DNA from 3 places in the Halomonas sp. ISL-56 genome. Region 3 is predicted to be linked to each of the others. Evidence: predicted binding sites of a transcription regulator. Region 3 holds the regulator's gene; each other region holds the start of a gene.
The links. The regulator LexA, encoded in region 3, represses DNA repair genes until DNA is damaged. The targets are predictions, from matches to a motif close to TACTGTNTANNTANACAGTA.
Positions count from the first base shown of each region.

Region 1: a site for LexA is predicted at 4,401-4,420, ahead of uvrD (DNA helicase II). Genes of this name have one in related genera too.
Region 2: a site for LexA is predicted at 5,022-5,041, ahead of recA (recombinase RecA). Genes of this name have one in related genera too.

Region 1 is NZ_JAGGRO010000006.1:6,489-13,995, forward strand. Features, by position in the region: gene J7J49_RS05160 (PstS family phosphate ABC transporter substrate-binding protein) at 1-179, opposite strand, end outside; gene J7J49_RS05165 (acyl-CoA thioesterase) at 427-843, shown strand; gene J7J49_RS05170 (TRAP transporter substrate-binding protein) at 926-2,020, opposite strand; gene uvrD (DNA helicase II) at 2,151-4,349, opposite strand; gene hexR (transcriptional regulator HexR) at 4,550-5,404, opposite strand; gene J7J49_RS05185 (PA3496 family putative envelope integrity protein) at 5,656-5,871, shown strand; gene J7J49_RS05190 (sodium-dependent transporter) at 5,983-7,326, opposite strand; gene J7J49_RS05195 (DUF72 domain-containing protein) at 7,481-7,507, opposite strand, start outside.
Region 2 is NZ_JAGGRO010000005.1:209,479-216,985, forward strand. Features, by position in the region: gene J7J49_RS04585 (aspartate kinase) at 1-464, opposite strand, end outside; gene alaS (alanine--tRNA ligase) at 564-3,173, opposite strand; gene J7J49_RS04595 (regulatory protein RecX) at 3,410-3,874, opposite strand; gene recA (recombinase RecA) at 3,929-5,002, opposite strand; gene J7J49_RS04605 (CinA family protein) at 5,171-5,710, opposite strand; gene mutS (DNA mismatch repair protein MutS) at 5,860-7,507, shown strand, end outside.
Region 3 is NZ_JAGGRO010000021.1:36,088-43,594, forward strand. Features, by position in the region: gene ppsR (posphoenolpyruvate synthetase regulatory kinase/phosphorylase PpsR) at 156-989, shown strand; gene J7J49_RS18110 (hypoxanthine-guanine phosphoribosyltransferase) at 1,021-1,599, opposite strand; gene nagZ (beta-N-acetylhexosaminidase) at 1,648-2,679, opposite strand; gene J7J49_RS18120 (L,D-transpeptidase) at 2,743-3,279, opposite strand; gene J7J49_RS18125 (TetR/AcrR family transcriptional regulator) at 3,257-3,949, opposite strand; gene lexA (transcriptional repressor LexA) at 4,217-4,897, shown strand; gene J7J49_RS18135 (energy-coupling factor ABC transporter permease) at 4,907-5,578, opposite strand; gene purU (formyltetrahydrofolate deformylase) at 5,613-6,467, opposite strand; gene J7J49_RS18145 (ribonuclease J) at 6,698-7,507, shown strand, end outside.

The DNA of each region.
Region 1 (7,507 bases), on a different contig from region 3:
GGGCGAGACATTGGGCCAAGCCGGGTGGTGCCTGCCACCAGCGCCGTGGGCGCACTGGCCGAGCCGCTGGCTTGAAATTGCAGCTTTACCTCTGGATAGCGAGTAGTCAGGGTTTCGCCCCAGCGCAGCATGAGCCCCGCCATGGTGTCGGAGCCCACCGCGCCCAAGGTGCCACTCATAGCGGCTGGTTGACTCCAGGCCAGGGGGGCCACCAGTACCAGAAGCGTTATTACCCAGCGCAACAAGAAGTGCTGTCGAGGTAAAGAAGAGCTACGATGCGTTGAAAGAGTATGCACAGGAGTATTCAAACAAGCGTCCTCTTATGGTTAACTGAATCCATTCACTGGTGTTGCGATGCAGCAACAGCCATTAACAACGTGACGCCCTGCAACGTTTACAACAATAAACTGACTAAGCGACGAACTCATGACTCTTTTGGAAACCGATTTGGACGACGCTCCCGCCCCGCAAGGGCAGCTTACTTTAAAATTACTGGCTTCCCGCCAAGATACCAATTTTTATGGTGATATACCCGGAGGTTGGCTGGTCAACCAGATGGATCAAGCGGCCGAGCTGGCAGCTGGGCGTGAAGCGGGTGGCCGCACGGCGACTGTGGCGATTGAGGCCATGGACTTTCTAAGCCCGGTGCGCGTGGGCTCAATGGTCAGCGTTTACACCCAGGTACAAGAGATTGGCCATAGCTCGATCAAAATTGACGTAGAGGTCTGGGTGCGTCCGCCCTATGGGCAGCGTATAGAAGAGCGTCAGAAAGTCACTGAAGCGCGCTTTGTGATGGTCGCATTGGACGATAATGGCCGCATACGCGCGGTGCATAGCGACTAGTTCCACCATCAAAACCCCGCCCTAAATAGCAAAAGGGCGCTTAGTGCGCCCTTTGGCCGTGCTTGTCGTTTAGCCTAACGCTTTAGCCCTCAACGTTATCGCGGTTCTTGAGGTAGGCGTACTCACCCACATCGCTGAACGGACGCAGCAGCTTCTGGAAAGCAGAATAAGACTCGTAAACACGGCGAGACTCTTCGTCGCTATCGACCTGACGCTGGATGGCTTCCAACGACGAGGTATAAAGCGCCGCCATTACATCCTCGGGGAAAGTACGCAGTTGAACGCCATGCTCATCGACCAGCGCTTCCAGCGCCTGGGCGTTGCGGAAGGCAAATTCGCTGATCATGGCCATGTTAGACGCGCGTGCGGCCTCGCGGATCACGTCCTGCAGATCCTCCGGCAGCGAATTCCAGGCATCCAGGTTGATCGTGCCTTCGAGTACCGCAGAGGGCTCGTTCCAAGCCGAGGTGTAGTAGTAGTCAGCTACCTGGTGCAAACCAAACGCCAAATCATTATACGGCCCAACCCAGTCAGCGGCATCCAGTGCACCGGTTTGCAATGAGGTAAAGATTTCCGAGCCCGGCATATTGACGGTACTCACGCCGATGCCGTTCATCGCCTCACCTGCCAAGCCAGGCAGACGCAGTTTCAGCCCCTGCATATCGTCTAGCGAGTTGATCTCTTTCTTGAACCAGCCTGCCATCTGCGTGCCGGTATTGCCCACGGCAAACGGCTTCAGGTTGTGATTGGCGTAGATCTCATCCCACAGCTCCTGGCCACCGCCATGGTACAACCAGGCGTTCATTTCGGTGGTGGTCATGCCGAACGGTACGGCGGTAAAGAACTGCGAAGCAGCCACTTTGCCGCGCCAGTAGTAAGAGGCGGAGTGACCCATTTCAGCGGTTCCGGCAGCCACGGCGTCGAACACTTCCAGGGCGGGTACCAGTTCACCCGCACCATGGACGCGGATCTGCATGCGGCCATTGGAAAGTTGCTCTACCCGGCGGGCGAAGTCATTCGCTCCGGTGCCCAGGGCGGGAAAGTTTTTTGGCCACGAGGTGACCATGTCCCAGGTATAGGTCTCTTGAGCGCGCGCGCTAGAGGTGGTTACAAAAGGGGCAGCAGCGACACCGGCGGCACCCAGGCCGACGGTTTTTAGGAAGTTACGGCGTTGCATGGCGAGCAAAACTCCGGAAATTATAGGATTTTTTTGTCAGCGCGCAAAAAAGCGCAGTGTCCGTCCGCCAGTATGCGCTAAGCGGGTTTTAATCGGCAAGCCATTGGCCTCAACACCAAGCGCTTGCGCCTTAGAGCGGCGTCAACTTGGCAAAGCCGAGGACTAACCATTTGACGCCTTCGCCTTCAAAGCTGACTTGTACTCGGGCGCGGGCGCCTTCGCCTTCCGCGTTAAGAATAATCCCTTCGCCAAATACCGGGTGTTCAACCCCCTGGCCGACGTGCAAGCTGGGTAGGTCGTCGCTGCCCTCGACGCTTTGCTGGGCAAAGGAGGTGCGCGACGCGGTGACCGGTCGGGAAATATGCCCCCGCAGGCGGACTTCTTCCATCAGGTGGGGCGGCAGCTCGCGGAGAAAGCGCGACGGTCGCGGGAACACCTCTTTGCCGTGTAAACGACGGGTTTCGGCGTGGGTCAGGTAGAGCTTCTGCATGGCGCGGGTGACGCCCACGTAGCAGAGCCGCCGCTCCTCTTCGAGCCTGCCCGGTTCTTCCAGCGACATTTTATGCGGAAACAGGCCCTCTTCGACACCGGCAATAAACACCACGGGGAACTCCAGGCCCTTCGCCGAGTGCAGCGTCATTAGCTGGACGCTATCCTCAAACTCTTCGGCTTCGTGGTCGCCAGCGTTAAGGGCCGCTTCGGAAAGAAACGCTTCCAGTGCCGCCATGCCTTCGCCCGCCTCAGGCGCTTCAAACACATCGCCATGGGTAAAGGCGCGGGCAGCGGTGACTAGCTCTTCCAGGTTTTCCACCCGTGCCTGGCCTTTCTCGCCGCGTTCGCTTTTGTGATGCTCAATCAAACCGGTATGCACGGTGACGTGATCGATAATCTCGTGCAGCGCCATGCCGGAAGCATCGTTATCGAGTTGCTCAATCAGATTGGCGAAGGTTTGAACCGCATTGGCGGCGCGCCCTTTCAAGGAGCCGTCGTTAATTGAATCGTGGAGCGCCTGCCACAGCTGAATGCCCTGCTCACGGGCGCGCAGACGGACAATCTCCACCGTGCGCGTACCGATGCCGCGGGTGGGCACGTTAATCACCCGCTCCAGCGAGGCGTCGTCATCGCGGTTGAGCATCAGGCGTAAATAGGCCAGGGCGTTTTTGATTTCCAGGCGCTCGTAAAAGCGGTGGCCACCGTAAATCCGGTAGGGCATGCCCTGGCGAATCAGCGTCTCTTCGAGCAGCCGCGACTGGGCGTTGGAGCGGTAAAGAATCGCGATATCGCGGCGGTTGAAGCCTTCGTCGACCTTCTCTTTAATGGTATCAACGATATAGCGGGCTTCTTCCAGGTCGTTAAACCCGGCGTAGATCGAGATCGGCTCGCCTTCGATGCCGTCAGTCCACAGGTTTTTACCCATCCGCTCGCTGTTATGGCTGATCAGCGTATTAGCAGCTTCCAGAATCGCGCTGGTGGAGCGGTAGTTCTGCTCAAGCCGAACGGTGTAGGTTTGCGGGAACTCCTGCTCAAAGCGGCTGATGTTCTCCACCTTGGCGCCGCGCCAGCCGTAGATCGACTGGTCGTCATCGCCCACCGCGGTCATCGGCGTCTTCATTCCGGTGAGCAGTTTTAGCCAGGCGTATTGCAGTGTATTGGTATCCTGAAACTCATCCACCAGTACGTGGCCAAAGCGCTCCTGGTAGTGCTTCAGAAGTGTCGGGTTATCGCGCAGTAGCTCGAGGCTTCGCAGCAGCAGCTCGCCGAAATCGACCAGACCTCCCCGCTCGCAGGTGAGCTGGTAGCGCTCGTAGAGCTCGACCATCTGGCCCATGTAGGCATCGCCGTCGACATTAACCTGGTGGGGGCGCAGCCCCTCTTCCTTACAACCGGAGATAAAGTGCTGCACTTGGCGCGGCGGGTAGCGCTCGTCGTCGATGGAGTAATCTTTCAGCAGCCGTTTGACCAGGCGTAGCTGATCGTCGGAGTCGATGATTTGAAAGTGTTGCGGCAGCTTGGCGTCCTGCCAGTGTGTGCGTAGCAGGCGGTGGGCGATAGAGTGGAAGGTGCCCACCCATACATGGCGCATTGAGAGGCTCAGCAGCGCCTCAAGGCGCGTGCGCATCTCTTTTGAGGCTTTATTGGTAAAGGTGACGGCGAGCAGCGCGTAGGGTGACAGCCCTTCCGCCTGCATCAGCCAGGCGATGCGATGCACCAGCACGCGGGTTTTACCGGAGCCAGCGCCTGCGAGCACCAACAGATTACCTTGGGGGGCGCTCACTGCTTCGCGCTGGGCGGAGTTGAGCTGATCGAGAATCGCCGTGACGTCGTCCATAGTAGCCGCTGCCGGATCAAAAAATAGGCGGCTAGTCTAGCACAGCCAGCAAACTGGCTGTGTATACAGGTGTGGCAATCTTCTCGCCTCTGTGCGAGGGCAGGTTTCCGCGAGGGCGCTGTGAACCCATCCGTGGGCGCTACTTTTGACATCCCTGTCAAAAGACCCTCGCTACAACCTGCCCTCGGTATAGGCAAAGACTAGGATTCTTCAGGAAAGCGCAGCGTGTTAAGGCTCTTTTTAACCGCTTTAAGCTGTTCGGCGAGTTTCGGGCCGCGGGTTTTGGCCACGCCGACGGCAAGCACGTCAATTAGCACCAAGTGTGCAATGCGTGAGCTAAGCGGGGTATAGATCTCGGTATCTTCATGGACATCGATATACAGCGGCAGGCTGACTTCTTCGGCCAGCGGCGAGCCGCTGGGGCACAGGCCAATCACCGTCGCGCCCGCTTCACGGGCCAAGCGCACGCTGGCAACCAGCGCTTTGGTGCGGCCGGTTTGGGAAATGGCCACAACGACATCGCCATCGTTCAACGTCACCGCCGACATATTCTGCATATGCGGATCGGCGTAGGCAGAGGTGGAAATTTGTAGGCGGAAAAACTTGTGCTGGGCATCAAAGGCCACAGCGCCGGAAGCCCCAAAGCCATAGAACTCAACCCGATTGGCCATCGCCAGGGCATTTACCGCACGGCCCAGGGCATCGTTATCCAGCCGGTCGCGAACCGAGAGCAGCGTGCCCACCGTCGAGTCGAAGATGCTGTGGGAAAACTCAGCGACCGAGTCGCTATCGTTCATGGAGAACTGCGCGAACTGACTGCCGCTGGCCAGCATTTGCGCTAGCTGTAGCTTGAAGTCCTGAAAGCCATTGCAACCCAGCGCACGGCAAAAGCGCACCACGGTAGGTTCGCTAACGGTGGCTTCGGTGGCCAGATCCACAATGCGCATGTGGATAACCTCTTCGGGGTTGCGCAGTACAAACCGCGCCACTTTTTGCTCGGAGCGTCGAAAGTGCTCCATGCGGCGTCTCATTTCATCGAACAGGGCGCGACTCACGTTCACAGCTCCTTGGCTTTCTAGCACACTTGGCTTCGTTGGCATTGGTCACAGTATGCCTGACTGGTGGCGCAAATGGGCATTGATAACGACGTTAGGTATAGCGTTTAAAGGCCGTTAGCCCCCTTTTTTAGGAATAGTCATCATTTTGTCAAGTAGGTTATAGTAATAATTGAAGTGCCGCACTGCATCATAACAGTCGTCACGGATGCAGGTGGACGAAGGCATATTCATCTGGAGGAACGTCGATTATGAGAAACGTCGAACGAATCACCTCGGTTAAAAGCGAATTGCTCGATATCTTTATGAGTATGGAAGTGGATGAGCACGCTCAGCGCCAGCGCAGCGCAGCCCAACGTAGCTTAAGGGCGCGGCGGGGTATTGAGCTGCATCGAGAGTTTCAGAAGTTATCGCGGGATATCGCCCCCTTACCCGATGAAGATCGGCAAGAGAGCGAGTTGCACTGAGACGGCACTGAGAACATTGCCATGTGGCAATGCCTGATATGAGATCTAGCCGTTTTAAAGCATGCTAATAGGCGCTCGGCTCTAGAATCCAAAGAGCCGAGCAGACCCGTATTAAAGAATACCGGCGAGGAACACCACGATAACGCCGATCGGTGCTATAAAGCGTGCCACAATGTTCCACACGATGAGCCCTGTTGCAGACAGCGCCAGTTCTTCCTCAACGCTCTTGCGATCCAGGCACCACGCGACAAATACGACGGCTCCCAGTCCGGTAAGCGGGAGTAGAATTTTCGCCGTGAAGGTATCCAGCAAGTCAAAGATATTCAGCCCGAAGAATACAACGTCAGACCACAGGTTGAACGACAGCAGCGCTGCAACACCCAATAGCCACACGCAAATACCGCTAACCAAGGTTGCTGGAATGCGCGACAGCGGAGTGCGCTCTTCAAGCATCGCGACGGTGGGTTCCAACAATGAGATCGCTGAGGTTAACGCGGCAAAAGTCAGCAGCAGGAAGAACATCAGTCCCAGGATGGCGCCGCCAGTTATATTGCCAAACGCGATAGGCAGGGTGACAAAGATCAGCCCCGGGCCTTCGCCGGCACTCAAGCCATTAGCAAAGACGATGGGGAAAATAGCCAAACCGGCAAGCAGCGCAATGGCGGTATCAATAATGATGACCGTGCGCGCTGTGCTCAGCAGATTGACGTCTTCGCCAAGGTACGAGCCGTAGGCCATCATGATGCCCATCCCGAGTGACAGCGTGAAGAACGCCTGGCCCATGGCCGCAAGCACCACGCCGCCATTCAGCGCGCCCCAGTCAGGGCTGAACATAAACGTTAAGGTTTCACCGAAGTGGCCGGTGGTCATTCCGTAACCCACCAAAATCAGCATCAAAATGACCAACGCAGGCATCAACGAGCGCGCGGCGCTCTCAAGTCCCTTGGTCACGCCGCGGGCAACGATGCCGATAACCAGTAGCATAAAGGCGCTGTGCCAGAGCAGCAGCGTGCCGGGGCTTGCAAGCATTCCGTTGAAGATCTCGCCAATACTTTCGGCATTTTGGCCGCTGAAGGTGCCAATGACCGAGCTCAGCGTATAGTTAAGCGACCAGCCGCCAATCACACTGTAGAAAGACAGGATCAGAAAGCCGGCGACTACGCCGCTGATACCGACCAGTGCCCACCCCTTAGACTTACCGCTTTGATGGGCGAGATCCTTCATGCTGTCGATGGGGTTTTTCTGGCCGCGTCGGCCAATCATCCACTCAGAAAGCAGAATGGGCACCCCGACCAATGCCACGCAGGCAAGATAGACCAGCACAAAAGCGGCACCACCGCTTTCACCAACCAAATAAGAGAACCGCCAAATATTCCCCAGGCCTACCGCTGAACCAGCGGCGGCCAGCACAAAGGCCATGCGCGATGACCATTGTGCGTGTGCAAGTTTTGCCATGACACACCTTCTTTTAATCAGTTGTAATGAGTTTTTCGGTGCGATACACCGTTTTTTCGGAAAAATGAGTCATTGCCAGCGTACTTTTCCGAAAGTAAACGCAATTTATCTGATCGAAAGCAAGCATGCCAGTTAGCTCACCTAAAAAAGCGGTCTAAAACAGCTGGCTTTGCTTTTCACC
Region 2 (7,507 bases), on a different contig from region 3:
GTATCAGAGCCACCGCGACCTAGCGTGGTGATATTGCCGTCTTCGTCGACCCCTTGGAATCCGGCCACAACCACTACTTGTCCGGCTTCAAGGTCAGCTTTCAGGTCGTCAGTTTCGATGCGCTGGATACGCGCCTTGGTATAAGCGCTATCGGTATGAATACCTACCTGGGCGCCGGTGTGCGAAGTCGCTGGCACGCCGATTTGCTGAAGCGCCATGGCGAGCAGTGAAATAGTCACCTGCTCACCGGTCGACAGCAGCATATCCATCTCGCGCGGTGCCGGATCTTCGTTAAGCGCCTGGGCCATATCGGTAAGGCGGTTGGTTTCGCCGCTCATGGCGGAGACCACGACCACTACCTGATGGCCTTGATCGCGGAAACCCTTAACCTTTTCCGCTACGGCCTTGATACGCTCGACAGAGCCCACCGAAGTGCCGCCGAACTTCTGTACGTATAGTGCCATATGCCGTTTTTCCTATGCGTTCGGGAATGGAGGGTGAAAGTGTCGTAAGTGTTAGATAAATAATAAGGCCGATAGCAATAATGCCACCGGCCCAGGGGTTTAGCTAAGAACGTTTTCCAACCATGCTGGCACGCTCTTCAACGCATCCGGCAAGGCGTCGGGTTGACTACCTCCGGCTTGGGCCATATCGGGGCGGCCTCCACCCTTTCCGCCTACTTGAGAGGCGACATGGTTAACCAGCTCACCGGCTTTCACTCGGCCAGTCAGATCCTGGGTTACCCCAGCGATCAAACTTACCTTGCCCGCCGCTTGGTCGGCAACGCCAAGGATAATCACCCCAGAGCTTAACTTGTTCTTAAGCTGGTCAAGGACGCCGCGTAGATCTTTGCCAGACACGCCATCCAATTGCGTCGCCAACAGCTTAACCCCATTGATCTCCTGCACCTGGCTGAGCATATCGCTACCCGCAGCACTGGCTAGCTTGGCTTTGAGCTGTTCAAGCTCTTTTTCCAGGCTACGGTTGCGCTCAACCAGTGACTCTACCCGCGCTTCGACCTGCTCTGGCTTAGTCTTCAAACGTTCGCCAAGTCGCTCAAGGCGGGCTTCCTGCTCGCGGAAGTAGCTCAGCGCATTTTCACCTGTGATCGCTTCGATACGGCGCACACCGGAAGCAATGCCTACTTCGCTCATTACATGACAGCAGCCAATATCGCCGCTACGTGCCACGTGGGTACCGCCACATAACTCGATAGAGAAGTCGTCGGCACCAATGGTCAGCACGCGCACGTTGTCGGCGTATTTGGCCTCAAACAGTGCTGCTGCGCCCTTGGCCTTGGCTTGATCCAGGCTCATTTGCTCGATCTTGGTCGGCGCGTTAGCCAAAATCTGCTCATTGACCAGCCGCTCGACTTCCGCCAGTTGCTCGGCGGTCATCGGCTCGAAGTGGCTAAAATCGAAGCGCAGGCGCTCGGCGTTAACCAGCGAGCCTTTCTGCTGCACGTGATCACCCAGCACCATACGCAGCGCTTTGTGCAGCAGATGAGTGGCCGAGTGGTTACGGATGGTGGCGGTGCGCAGGCTGGCGTCTACTTCGCCGCGCACGCTGGCACCGACTCTTAGCGAGCCTTCAACCATTATGCCCTGGTGAAGATGATGCCCACTCTGTTTCTGGGTATCGGTGACCTGGAAACGGCCGCCGTCGACATACAGGTAGCCAGTATCGCCCACCTGGCCGCCCGACTCGCCGTAAAACGGCGTGCGGTCTAGTAACACGACACCCTTCTGCCCCGCTTCCAAGGCGGCCAATTCGTTGCCTTCGCTGTCGACCAGCGCCGTTACCTTGGCCTGATCTTCCAGGCGGTCATAACCGGTAAAGGCCGTCTCACCCTCCAGCTCGATGGAGGCGCTGTAGTCGGCGCCGAACTGGCTGGCTGCCCGTGCGCGTTCGCGCTGGGCCTCTAACGCCTGCTTAAAGCCCTCTTCGTCCAGGGTAACGCCACGCTCACGACAGACGTCAGCGGTGAGATCGAACGGGAAGCCGTAGGTGTCGTAAAGTTTGAACACGGTTTCACCCGGCAGTACTTTACCGTCCAACTCAGCCAAAGCCGCATTCAATAGCCCCATACCGTGATCCAGGGTGCGCGCGAACTGCTCTTCTTCTTTCAGCAGCACCCGAGCAATTTGATCGCTCGCTTCACGCAGCTCCGGATAGGCATCACCCATCTCAGCGTCCAGCGCCTCAACCAGCTTATGGAAGAACGGCTCCACCGCACCCAGCTTGTGGCCATGACGAATCGCGCGGCGAATGATCCGGCGTAGCACATAGCCACGCCCTTCGTTGGAAGGCAGCACGCCATCGGCAATCAGGAAGGCACAGGAGCGGATATGGTCGGCAATTACGCGCAGTGAGGGTGTAGCGGTATCCGGGTGACCCGTGGCTTTTGCCGCGGCCTGGAGCAGGTTTTGGAACAGGTCAATTTCGTAGTTGGAGTGCACGCCCTGCATGACAGCGGCGACCCGCTCGAGGCCCATACCGGTATCGATTGAGGGCTTGGGTAGCGGATTGAGCGTGCCGGCAGCATCGCGATCAAACTGCATAAATACCAGGTTCCAGATTTCGATATAGCGGTCGCCATCCTCTTCCGGACTGCCCGGCGGGCCACCCCAGACCTCTGGGCCGTGATCAAAGAAGATTTCCGAACTGGGGCCACAGGGGCCGGTATCGCCCATTTGCCAGAAATTATCTTCATCCAGCTTGGAGAAGCGCTCAGGATCGATACCGATCTCATCTTTCCAGATCCGTTCGGCTTCATCATCGCTGATATGCACCGTTACCCACAGCTTATCTTTAGGCAGACCCAGCGTTTCGGTCAGAAATACCCAGGCAAAGCGAATAGCGTCGCGCTTAAAGTAGTCACCAAAGCTGAAGTTACCCAGCATCTCAAAGAAAGTGTGGTGACGCGCGGTATAGCCGACATTGTCCAAGTCGTTATGCTTTCCGCCCGCACGTACGCAGCGCTGCGCAGAAGTGGCGCGCACGTAAGGGCGCGGGTCGCGGCCTAAAAACACATCTTTAAACGGCACCATGCCGGCATTGGTAAACAGCAGCGTCGGGTCGTTGCCCGGCACTAAGGAGCTGGTGGGTACAATGGTATGCCCCTGCTCTTCGAAGAAGGTGAGAAAGGCCTGTCTAATCTCTGCGCTTTTCATAGGGTATCCGTAACAAGAAAGCGTGATGTCCCAGGGCGCTGTTGCCGCTACCCTCAGGGGTCGCAAAGCAGCCATTATAGCGCAGTTGTCAAACGACTAAAGCCGCACTTAGTGGCAGAAAGGCAAACAGCTAGCAACAGAAGCGCAACAACTACGTGAACAACCAGATAGACAAGCGTATTAGAGCGCTACTAGAAATGTAAGAGGGGAGCGTTTCACAGGCTGGAGAAAACCTATTAAAGACAGGAGAGCGCGTAGCGAATTTGCTCAAAATCAAAGCCGCGGTTGGCGAGAAAGCGCTCGCGACGAGCGCGCTCTTTAGGTGTCTCGCCGGGATTATCAAAGCGGCGCGCCAGGGTTTCCCGGGCTAATTCGAACCAGTCGACCTGTTCGCCCTTCTCTACCTCTTCAAAAGCGCTCTTAAGGGTTTCCTGGTCAACACCACGCTGGCGTAACTCGCCTTTAATGCGGATAACGCCCTGCCCGCGCAGAATGCGCGAGCGGACGAAACTGGCTGCAAAGCGAGCGTCAGACTGCAGCCCTTGCTCAACCAGCGCATCAAGACACTCATCAATAGCGTCGTCGTCGAAGGCTTTTTTCTTTAGCCGCTGGGCAAGCTCGGTGCGGGAGTATTCGCGCCGAGCGAGTAAGCCAATAGCAATATCACGGGGCGTGGCATCACGCTGGGAGGTGAATGCCATCAGCTTGCTTTAGACAAAATCAGCTTAGACAGAATCCGCTTGGCTAAAATCGTCTTAAAGCAGATCGTCATCACCCGCATCCAACTCTGCCGCTGCTTCGGCAGGCGCGTCGTCCTTTTCCTTTTTAGGATCGGGCTTGGCCAGGAGCTGCTCACGAATCTGCGTTTCGATTTCGAGCATGATGTCCGGGTGCTCTTCAAGGTAGAGCGCTGAGTTCGCCTTGCCCTGGCCGATTTTCTTACCTTTATAGCTGTACCAAGCACCGGCTTTGTCGACCAGGTTGCACTGCACACCCAAATCAATGACCTCACCGGCGTGGTAGATACCCTTGCCATAAAGAATCTGGAATTCAGCCTGACGGAACGGTGGCGCCACCTTATTTTTAACCACTTTTACGCGGGTTTCGTTACCAGTGACTTCATCGCCCACTTTCACCGAGCCGGTACGACGAATGTCTAGACGCACGCTGGCGTAGAATTTCAGCGCGTTACCGCCGGTAGTGGTTTCAGGGCTACCAAACATAACGCCGATCTTCATGCGGATCTGGTTGATGAAAATCACCAGGCAGTTAGCGTTTTTGATATTACCGGTGATTTTACGCAGCGCCTGAGACATCAAACGCGCCTGCAGGCCGACGTGAGAATCACCCATTTCGCCTTCGATTTCAGCGCGCGGGGTCAACGCAGCGACCGAGTCGATAACAATCACGTCGACACCGCCAGAGCGTACCAGCATGTCGGTAATTTCCAGCGCCTGCTCGCCGGTGTCCGGCTGGGAAACCAACAGGTCATCCAGGTTAACGCCCAGCTTTTCTGCGTAGCTGGGGTCGAGAGCGTGCTCGGCATCCACGAAGGCACACACTTTGCCCTGCTTTTGCGCCTGGGCAATCACCGAAAGGGTCAGGGTGGTTTTACCCGACGACTCTGGGCCAAAGATTTCGCACACCCGGCCAAACGGCAGGCCGCCGATGCCGAGGGCGATATCCAGACCCAATGAACCGGTGGAAACCGACGGCATGACGACACGCGGCGCGTCGCCGAGACGCATAACGGTGCCCTTGCCGAACTGACGATCGATTTGGGTGAGTGCAGCGTTTAGCGCTTTAGTGCGGTTGTCATCCTGAGCCATTCAGAGATTCCTCATAACAAGCTGTATAATTAGCCAGTAGTATGCCAAAGATTGGGCCGTAAACAAATCCTTGATCGCGCTTTCTCACATCTATTTTCTTAAGCGCTTTTTTTTCATAAGGATCTTTTGCTTATTTCATAAAGCTCTTCTGCTTATTTCATCAGATTTTTACGACTGGTTTGTCTTGCTCGTCTTCTCGCGCTCATTTAGCCGTGCCACCAGCCCTACCAAGGCTTGGCGTACGGCCTGCTCGCGCACCGACGGGCGGTCACCAGGAAAGTGAAAACACTCGGCCTCCTGAGCAGCAGCATCTCCCCAGGCCAGCCAAACCGTCCCCACGGGTTTCTCAGCGCTGCCGCCATCCGGCCCGGCCACACCGCTAACGGCAACGGCCAAGCCCGCGCCACTTTCACGGCAGGCGCCCGCCACCATGGCATTAACCACCGCTTCGCTTACCGCGCCATATTCGGCCAGTGTGGCTTCAGGCACCCCTAATAAGCGCGTTTTGGCGGCATTCGCATAGGTGACATAGCCAGTCGTAAAATAAGCAGAGCTACCCGCCACCCCGGTAATGGCGCTGGCAATACCGCCCCCGGTGCATGATTCAGCAGCCGTCACTTCCACATCCAACTGCTTACAAAGCCGCCCCAGCCGCTGAGCCAATAGGGTTAAATCAAGGTTTTTCAGGCTTGTTTCGCTGGGCACTATCGTCGCTCCTTCAAGTGAGTCGTCTGTTCAGCGTAGAATACTGCGTTTAGCTTTCCCAAAGAACTGGCTTAAAGAAACCGCTCAAAGAACTGGCTCAACGAACACGCCGTAAGCCGAAATGGCTTGCGCTACGCTCAATCAGGACGCCCATGTCACAGGCTATTCCCCCCAACACGCCAATGATCACCCAGTATTTAAAGATCAAACGCGAACACCCCGAGGTATTGCTGTTTTACCGCATGGGTGATTTTTACGAACTTTTTTTCGACGATGCCAAGCGCGCCGCCGCGCTGCTGGATATTACCCTTACCCAGCGTGGCCAGTCGGGGGGTAAGCCGATCCCCATGGCGGGCGTCCCCTACCACAGCGCTGAGGGCTATCTGGCCCGTCTAGTCGCTGGCGGCGAGTCAGTGGCTATTTGCGAACAGATTGGCGACCCCGCTACCAGCAAAGGCCCCGTTGATCGTCAGGTGGTGCGTATCGTCACCCCCGGCACGCTCCACGATGAAGCGCTGCTTGATGCCCGCCGCGACAACGTCTTGGTCTCCGTCTCCCCCGGAAGAGAGAGCTGGGGCCTTGCCTGGCTTGAGCTGTCCAGTGGTCGTTTCAACGTGCTGGAAGTTGAGAGCGAAGCCGAAATGCTCGCCGAGCTCACGCGCCTCTCCCCCGCTGAGTTGCTGGTGCCCGAAAGCCTGACGCTACCCGATGCCTGGTCACAAAAACGCAGCCTGCGCCGTCAGGGCGAGTGGCTGTTTGACCTGGAAAGCGCCACCCGCAGCTTATGCGACCAGTTTGAAGTGCAGGATTTACGCGGCTTTGGCTGTGCGCACTTAACCACCGCTTTGATTGCTGCCGGGGTGCTGATTGATTACGCCCGGGACACCCAGCGCTCACGCCTACCCCACGTGACCGCCATCAGTGTTGAGAACCGCGACGACGCGGTGGTGATTGACGCCGCCAGCCGCCGTAATTTGGAAATCGATATCAATCTTGGCGGCAGTAGTGATAACACCCTGGCCAGCGTGCTGGATACCTGTACCACCGCCATGGGCTCGCGACTACTAAAGCGCTGGCTTAATCGTCCGCTGCGCCAACGTGAAATAGTCCAAAACCGCCATGCGGGCGTCGCCTTGCTCAGCCTTGATGCCGCTTATATGGCACTACGCGAGACGCTAAGCGATGTAGGCGATGTGGAGCGCATTCTGGCCCGGGTAGCGCTGTATAGCGCTCGCCCCCGGGATTTGGCTCGCCTGCGCGATGCACTGGTAACGCTGCCTGAACTGGAGCAACAGCTCAGCGAGATAGAAAGCGGCAGCGCCTTGGATAACCTGCGCCCACATATTCGCCCCTACCCGGAAATGGCCGATATGCTCAGCCGCGCGCTGGAGGAGAATCCACCGGTGGTGATTCGCGACGGCGGTGTGATTGCCGACGGTTTTGATGCCGAACTCGATGAGCACCGCGGCATGGCCGAGAACGCCGGTGACTATCTTATTCAGCTCGAAATTCGCGAACGAGAACGTACCGGTTTAGCTAATCTCAAAGTCGGCTACAACCGCGTACACGGCTATTTCATTGAACTGCCGCGCTCACAAGCGCAGCAGGCACCCGCCGACTATATCCGCCGCCAAACGCTGAAAAACGCCGAGCGGTTTATTATTCCCGAACTCAAAGAGTTTGAAGATAAGGCGTTGTCCGCCAAGTCCAGAGCGCTCACCCGTGAAAAATGGCTTTACGATCGCCTGCTTGGCGACCTTAACAATAGCCTTCACGCGCTACAAAGCACCTCGCAAGCGC
Region 3 (7,507 bases):
ATAGCGAAGAGAGTGGAGGATTTTTACAACAGCGGCGCTTTTTGGGCTATTTATGTAGTCAGACGCCTTTGACGCCGTCCTGACAGCCGATGACACGTTGTGCTGGCAAACGCCTCGGCACACAATAGGCGAATCACTCACCAGTGGATTGCGTTATGAAGCGTACGGCTTTTTTTATTTCAGATGGCACCGGGATTACGGCGGAAAGTCTAGGGCGAAGCTTATTGGCCCAGTTCAGCGATGTAGAGATCGACATGCAGACCAAGCCCTATATTGACACGTTGGAAAAAGCTCAGGCATTAGCCGCGATTATTGAGTCAACAGCTAGCCGCGACGGCCACCGCCCGATCATCATTGACACCATTGTGGATCAACAGATTCGCGACGTTATTCGTCAGGCATCCGGGTTTAAAGTCGATATATTTTCAACTTTCTTAGAACCCTTAGAGCAAGAGTTAGAGACGCACTCTTCCTACAGCGTTGGCCGCACTCACTCGATTGGCAGCGACGACGTCTATATGGATCGTATTCATTCCGTGCATTTTGCGCTGGATAACGACGATGGTGCCCGCACCCACCAATATGATAAGGCCGATATCATCCTGGTTGGCGTTTCGCGCTGCGGTAAAACCCCTACCTCACTCTATCTGGCGTTACAGTTTGGCATTCGAGCGGCTAACTATCCGCTAACAGAAGATGATCTAGATGAAGACGGCATGCTCAAGCTACCCAAGGCGTTAGCACCCCATCGGCAAAAGCTGTTTGGCCTAACCATCGATGCGCGACGCTTATCGGCGATTCGCAACGAAAGACGCCCCAATAGCCGTTACAGCTCTATGGATAAGTGCCTGCAAGAAGTGGAACAGGCAGAGTCGCTCTACCGTACTATGCACATTCCGTTTATTGACGCAACGCGCTTCTCGGTAGAAGAAATTTCGACGCGGATGATTGCCGAAACGGGCTTAGCGAGGCGTTTCTCGCCCCGCTAAGCGTAAAAAATCACCACAAGCCCTCAGCGGATTACATACCTTTGGGGGCAAAAATTCCCGGTGCGTTGCGCCAGTACCCTTTGTAATCCATGCCAAAGCCAAACACGTAGCGGTCGGCAACTTCCAGGCTGCAATAGTCAGCTTTTAAACCGGGTACGGCTTTGCGGTTGTGCTGTTTATCTACCAGCACTGCCGTAGTGACACTGGCGGCCTGGGCTTCTTCGCAGTAAGCCAGAATCGCCGCCAGGGTCGCGCCCTCATCCAAAATATCGTCTACAATAACCACATGGCGACCGGCCATCGGCACTTCTGGGGAAACGCGCCAAAATAGCTCGCCGCCACGCAGCTCGTTGCGGTAGCGGGTGGCATGCAAATAATCCACTTCCAGCGGGAAGCCCAAGCGGGTCAGCAGGTGCCCGGTGGTAATCAAGCCGCCATTCATCACGCAGTAAAACACTGGCAGTTTATCGCCTAAATCTCGTGTGATCGCTTCCGCCATGCGGTCAAGCGCCCGCTCTACCTCTTGCTGTGAAATAAGGCAGTCGGCGTTATCCATCAATTCGCGCATCGAGTCCAACGACTCTAAGGCTTCTTTATCCAGCTTTGACATCTACCAACTCCACGCGGGTTAAAAGCTTCAGTTATTTGAGCAAGAGATCTATTCAGCGCTTGGCTTGGGCTTGTCCGCTAGCGCTTCCAACTTGGCGTGGGCACGCCGCCAACGGCCCAGCGCACTCAGTGCGTCCAGGTCTGGTCGCGCACGGCCATAACGTAGCTTTGCGGGGCGTTTGGTATTGACCCCTTGGCATGCTTGCATGACATCAAGCGCGGCGGTACGGTCATTACACACCAGCAGCATATCGCAACCTGCTGCAAGTGCGGCCTGGGCACGCGCTTTGGGGTCTCCTGCTTCATGGGCGCCCGCCATACTTAGATCATCTGAAAAAATGCAGCCTTTGAAGCCTAGCGATTCCCGTAGCATGCCCAGCCAAGTGGGTGAAAACCCCGCTGGGCGCGTATCGAAAGCGCTATAAATAACGTGCGCAGGCATAACCCCATCCAGCTGTGAGGCTAACTGGGTAAAGGGCACAAGATCATGCTGTTTAATCACGTCTAGCGGGCGGTCATCGACCGGTAGCGCAACGTGGGAGTCCGCTGCAACGCCGCCATGACCCGGGAAATGCTTACCCACAGCGGCCATACCGGCATCGTGAAGCCCTTGAATAAAGGCACTGCCCAGTTGGGCCACGTGCAGAGGATCACTACTAAAACTACGGTCACCGATAACACTGGATAGGCCGCTCTCAACATCCAATACCGGAGCGAAGCTTAGATCCAGCCCGCAGGCGGCCATCTCCATCCCCAGCAGCCAACCAGCATCTTTGGCTAACGCCAGGCCATCTTCCGGGGTAGCGTGATAACATTCGCCGATACGCGCCATGGCAGGAAGACGTGTTAAGCCCTCCTTAATGCGCTGCACGCGACCGCCTTCCTGATCCACGGCAAGCAGTAAATCAGCCCGCACGCGGCGAATATCGCTACAAAGCTGGCGCACCTGATAGCCATTTTCGACATTGCGGGCAAATAAAATGACACCCCCTACCGTCGGTTCTAGCAACAAGCGTTTCTCTGCAGCCGTCAATTTTGGGCCTTCAAGGTCAAGCATGACCGGGCCTAACGGTTGAGTCATCGTGAGAGATCCATTGAAAGGGGCGATGATTCTAGACGATCGTCTAGCGGTGTCAAAATCTGATTAATCAAAGCATTGACGGCCACCGTGCAACCAAACAGGGGTACCCGGCAACGCTAAAGAAAAAATGGTCAGCAAATCACTATTACGTAAACGAATACAGCCGTGGGAAGCAGCAACGCCCATGGGCTCCTCAGGTGGTGTGCCGTGAAGATAAATATAGCGCCGCTGAGAGTCTACCTGCTTACCGCGGTTCACCCCCTTCTCCAATCCACACAGCCACAGGATGCGGGTCAAAATCCAGTCACGTTTAGGATAAGCTTCAGCTAGCGCGGCTGAAAATATCTCGCCCGTCCAGCGGCGGCCTCGAAACACGGCATTTTCGGGCATGTTGCCACCAATAGCGGCTCGCACATAGTGCCAGCCGTGGGGCGTTTGACCACTACCACTGAGCTCCCCGCTTCCAGCGGCACCGGATGAAATTGCACACTCGTGGAGCACTTTAGGTCCTCGCCAACAGCGCAGTTGCTGTTGAGTGGTATCAATTTCCAGCCAGATATTATCAGTCGGAGGTAGCTCAGCTAGCGTAGGCGTTCGCATGTTTTCCTTCTTCAGGCTTGGCTTCTTCAAGGGTCAGAGGTAAAGGCGCATTCATGGCAGCTACAACGACCGGGAGCAGCCGCCTTACCAAGTCACGCACAGAGACCTGTTCGTGATAATCCTTCTCCGCGATATCGCGCAGTGCATCAAGGCCAGACAGGGTAAATATAACCGTGCCAAGCATAAAGTGTAGCCGCCAAAAACGCTCTGCGTCAGGCAGGTTTGGCGTTGCTTTACGGACAAGCTCGGTGAAGCGGGTAAATACATCGCCGTACTCTTGCTGGATATGGCGCCGGAGATGTCCCTGGGCCTGGCTGTAGGCAAGACCGAGCAGACGCATAAACACTTTTAAACTGTTGCGCTCAGCTGGCACCGCAAGAACAGTTGTGGCCATGGTTTCGAGCAGTGTTTCAAGCGGGATAACGCGCCCAGCGTGTTGGCCTTCCAGCTCATCCAAAGCGGTGTGAAAACGCTGATTAAAAGGATCCAGATAACGCGAAAAAACGGCCTGAATCAGGGCTTTTTTGGAACCAAAGTGGTAATTGACGGCGGCCAGGTTAACGCGCGCTTTGCTTGTGATGTTACGCAGCGACGTTTCGGCAAAACCCCGCTCTGCAAACAGCACCTCAGCGGTATCGAGTATACGTGTCACCGTATCAGATTGAGCCATGTCGCTCTCCAGGGAAACAGGTGTTTAAAACATAGCAAAATACTATGCCATAACTTTGCCGGGCTCAACGCTTGATTTATTGACAAAATGTGGCTGGTTAAATAAGCAGAAACTTAGTTTCAAACGATTAGGAAAATTGCATAGGCATCACCGATAGGCGCTGACAAGCCATATACTGGACAGAGGAACATACTGTATACTTAACCACTCATTGATTAAGTCGACATTTAACTTGTTACTGTCTATTCACAATTTATGGAGTCTGGTATGTCGCGTCCGCTAACCGCTCGCCAACAGCACGTGTTTGATTTTATCGTTAAGACTATGGGCGAATTTGGCTACCCTCCTACCCGCGCCGAAATTGCCAAAGCACTTGGCTTCCGCTCTCCCAACGCTGCAGAAGAGCACCTGCGCGCGCTGGAACGCAAAGGCGTTATTCGCATTATCCGCAACACCTCTCGTGGCATCCGCCTGCCCAACCAGGAACCTCAAGACGTCCTGGAAAACGCCGTCACCTCGTTACCTGCTGCCAACGTTGAGACGCTGCCGACTGGACTGCCCGTAATCGGTGAGGTGGCCGCTGGCAGCCCCATTTTAGCCGCTGAACATATTGATCGTTACTGCCCCCTGCCAGCCGAGTATTTTACACCCAAAGCCGACTACCTGCTGCGCGTACGCGGGCTTTCGATGAAAGATATTGGTATTTTGGAAGGCGATTTATTAGCGGTGCATCGCACCGACCGGGTGCGCGATGGCCAGATTGTAGTAGCACGACTAGATGATGAAGTAACGGTCAAACGCTTCAAACGCCAGGGGCACCAAGTGACGCTATTTGCTGAAAACCCCGACTTTGCGCCCATTGAAATCGACCTGCGATCCCAGTCGCTCGATATCGAAGGCGTTGGTGTAGGGGTAATTCGTGGCGGTAATGGCCAGGCACTCGGCTAGCAACCACCACTATTGCAGGTCGATATAGCGGTGGTCATTGAAGGTGGCCACCCAGTTAGGGTGATAGACCAGCAGGATACTCAACAGCATGCCGGTGATGAACGCCTCTGAAGGCATTAACAGAGGCAAGAAGCGCGCATACTCCTGGGCGAGATAGATCGCCTCAGGATCAGTACCTGCAACAATAATGAGCAGTACCGCCGCCAGCCCACCTCCCAGCGTTGCCAGCGCCGCACCAAAAAAGCCACAGGCAAATAGAAACACCATCAAGTTATCCGGTAGGCGGCGATCCACCAACCGCCATACCGTGCCAATAACGGCCGCCGGGACGACACCAGTAACCAGTACGTTTGCCCCCATTAGCATCCACTCGTTGCGACCAATGACCACCATAGCGATATTAATCAGCACGTTGCTAATCAGCGCTAATGGTGCTTTAAAAACGAGTGTCATTAATACTGTGAAAACAAGGTGCAGCGTGAGCCAATCAACCGCCTGCGCACGAAGCTGCCACATCAGCAGCACTGCCAGCGTGGCGCCTAGCCAGCGGTGCTGAAGCGCCGTATCCGCTAGCAACACCTGCCAGGGCCGCCCCCAAAGTGCCCACGCTAAAACGCCTAGCGAGAGTAGCCAGGTAAACAGCAGCGCCCAGGGCGCTAAAACACTTTGCGCGAATGACATGGCGGCCTCTCGGGTTGATGGCGTTAGGGAGCCTCTAGCTAAAGACCACTGTCTTATTGCCGTGCACCAGCACGCGATCTTCTAAGTGCCAACGCAACCCGCGAGCGAGCACCGCCTTCTCTACATCACGGCCAAAGCGGACTAGATCAGTGGGCGTATGACAGTGGCTAACGCGATGAATATCCTGTTCGATGATGGGGCCTGCATCGAGCTCCTCGGTCACATAATGGCAGGTAGCCCCGATAAGTTTTACGCCCCGCTGGTAAGCCTGGTGGTAGGGTTTTGCCCCGGCAAAAGAGGGCAAAAAGCTGTGATGGATATTGATCACGCGTCCCGCATAGCGTGCACACAGATCAGGGGGCAGAATTTGCATATAGCGTGCCAACACCACGCAGTCAGCGCGGGCGCTGTCGATTTCGGCCTGTACCTTGGCAAAGGAGGCTTGCTTATTGTCAGGGTCTACCGGCACATGGTGGTATGGAATGCCGTACCACTCTGTCAAAGAACGCATATCGTCATGATTGGAGATAACGCCAACAATATCGCAATCCAGCTCACCCGCTTGCCAGCGGTAAAGTAGATCGACCAAGCAGTGTGACTCTCGCGATACCATCAGTACTACCCGCCGACGTTGTTGGGTATCCACCAGTGACCACTGCATATTGAATTCGCTGGCTACCGGCGCAAACGCCTCACGCAACGCTTCTACGGTCATACCTACCGAATCCGCCAAAATTTCATAGCGCATAAAAAAGCAGCCGGTTTCTAAATCAGAGTGCTGGCTGGCTTCGGTAATAGAGCCGCCCTGCTGGGCAATAAAACTCGAGACCCTTGCAACAATCCCCACCCGGTCAGGACAGGAAACCACTAAACGATAATAATGAGACATGTGAGCTACTCTTGACCTATTTCTAAGGTAATTATGACAAACCAGCGGCTTAGGCTGCATATTGTATCGGAAGGCCAAGGATGATTGTTAGCCGCCCCTGCCTTCCCGTATAGTTAAGTCACTACTTTTTAGGTTTTTCATAACAGATGCATTCACCACGCGTTCAAATTCGTCCCCGTCGTCGTCCACCGCTGCGCATCTTGCCGCTGGGGGGCTGCGGTGAGATTGGAATGAATCTAACGCTATACGGCTATGACGACCACTGGATAGCCGTGGACTGCGGCATGACGATCCGCCAGGATCTTCCCAACTCACCGCTACAAGTGCCCAATCTCGATACGCCGAAAGCATTAGGGATTGTACCCAAAGCGCTGTTTATCACCCACGGCCATGAAGACCACATTGGCGCGGTGGCCTGGCTCTGGCCGGTGTGGAACTGTCCGATTTATGCCACCCCGCTAGCGGCGGGCCTGTTGCGGCTAAAGTTTGCCGAGCATCAGCTTAGCAGCGCGGCTATCCATGTCATTGAACCTGGCGAGGCGCTGGAAAGCGGACCGTTCACGCTGCGCTATTTGCTGTTAACGCACTCGATCCCAGAGAGCTGTGCGTTAATGATGATCGCCGGTGGCTACCGTGTCTTGCATACCGGTGACTGGAAACTCGACCCCGAACCGATCATCGGCACGCCGATCAGCGCCACCCAATTCAAGGCGCTTGCACCAATTGACTTAGTCGTGGGCGACTCCACCAACGCTCCAATGCCTGGCCACTCTGGCAGCGAAGGGGACGTCGCCCGGGCGTTGGCAAAAACCCTCAGCAATTGCCAGGGCCGCGTGGTGATCTCTTGCTTTGCCAGCAATCTTGCCCGGGTGTTAGCGATAGGACGCGCGGCGCATCGATGCGGCCGTCGTATCAGCTTAATGGGACGCTCCATGGAGCGCATGGTCAGCGTCGCGCGTGGGTTAGGCTATATGGATGATCTGCCGCCGCTGGTGCCCAACCACGACCTTGGCTACCTGCCTCGGGATGAAGTGGTGATT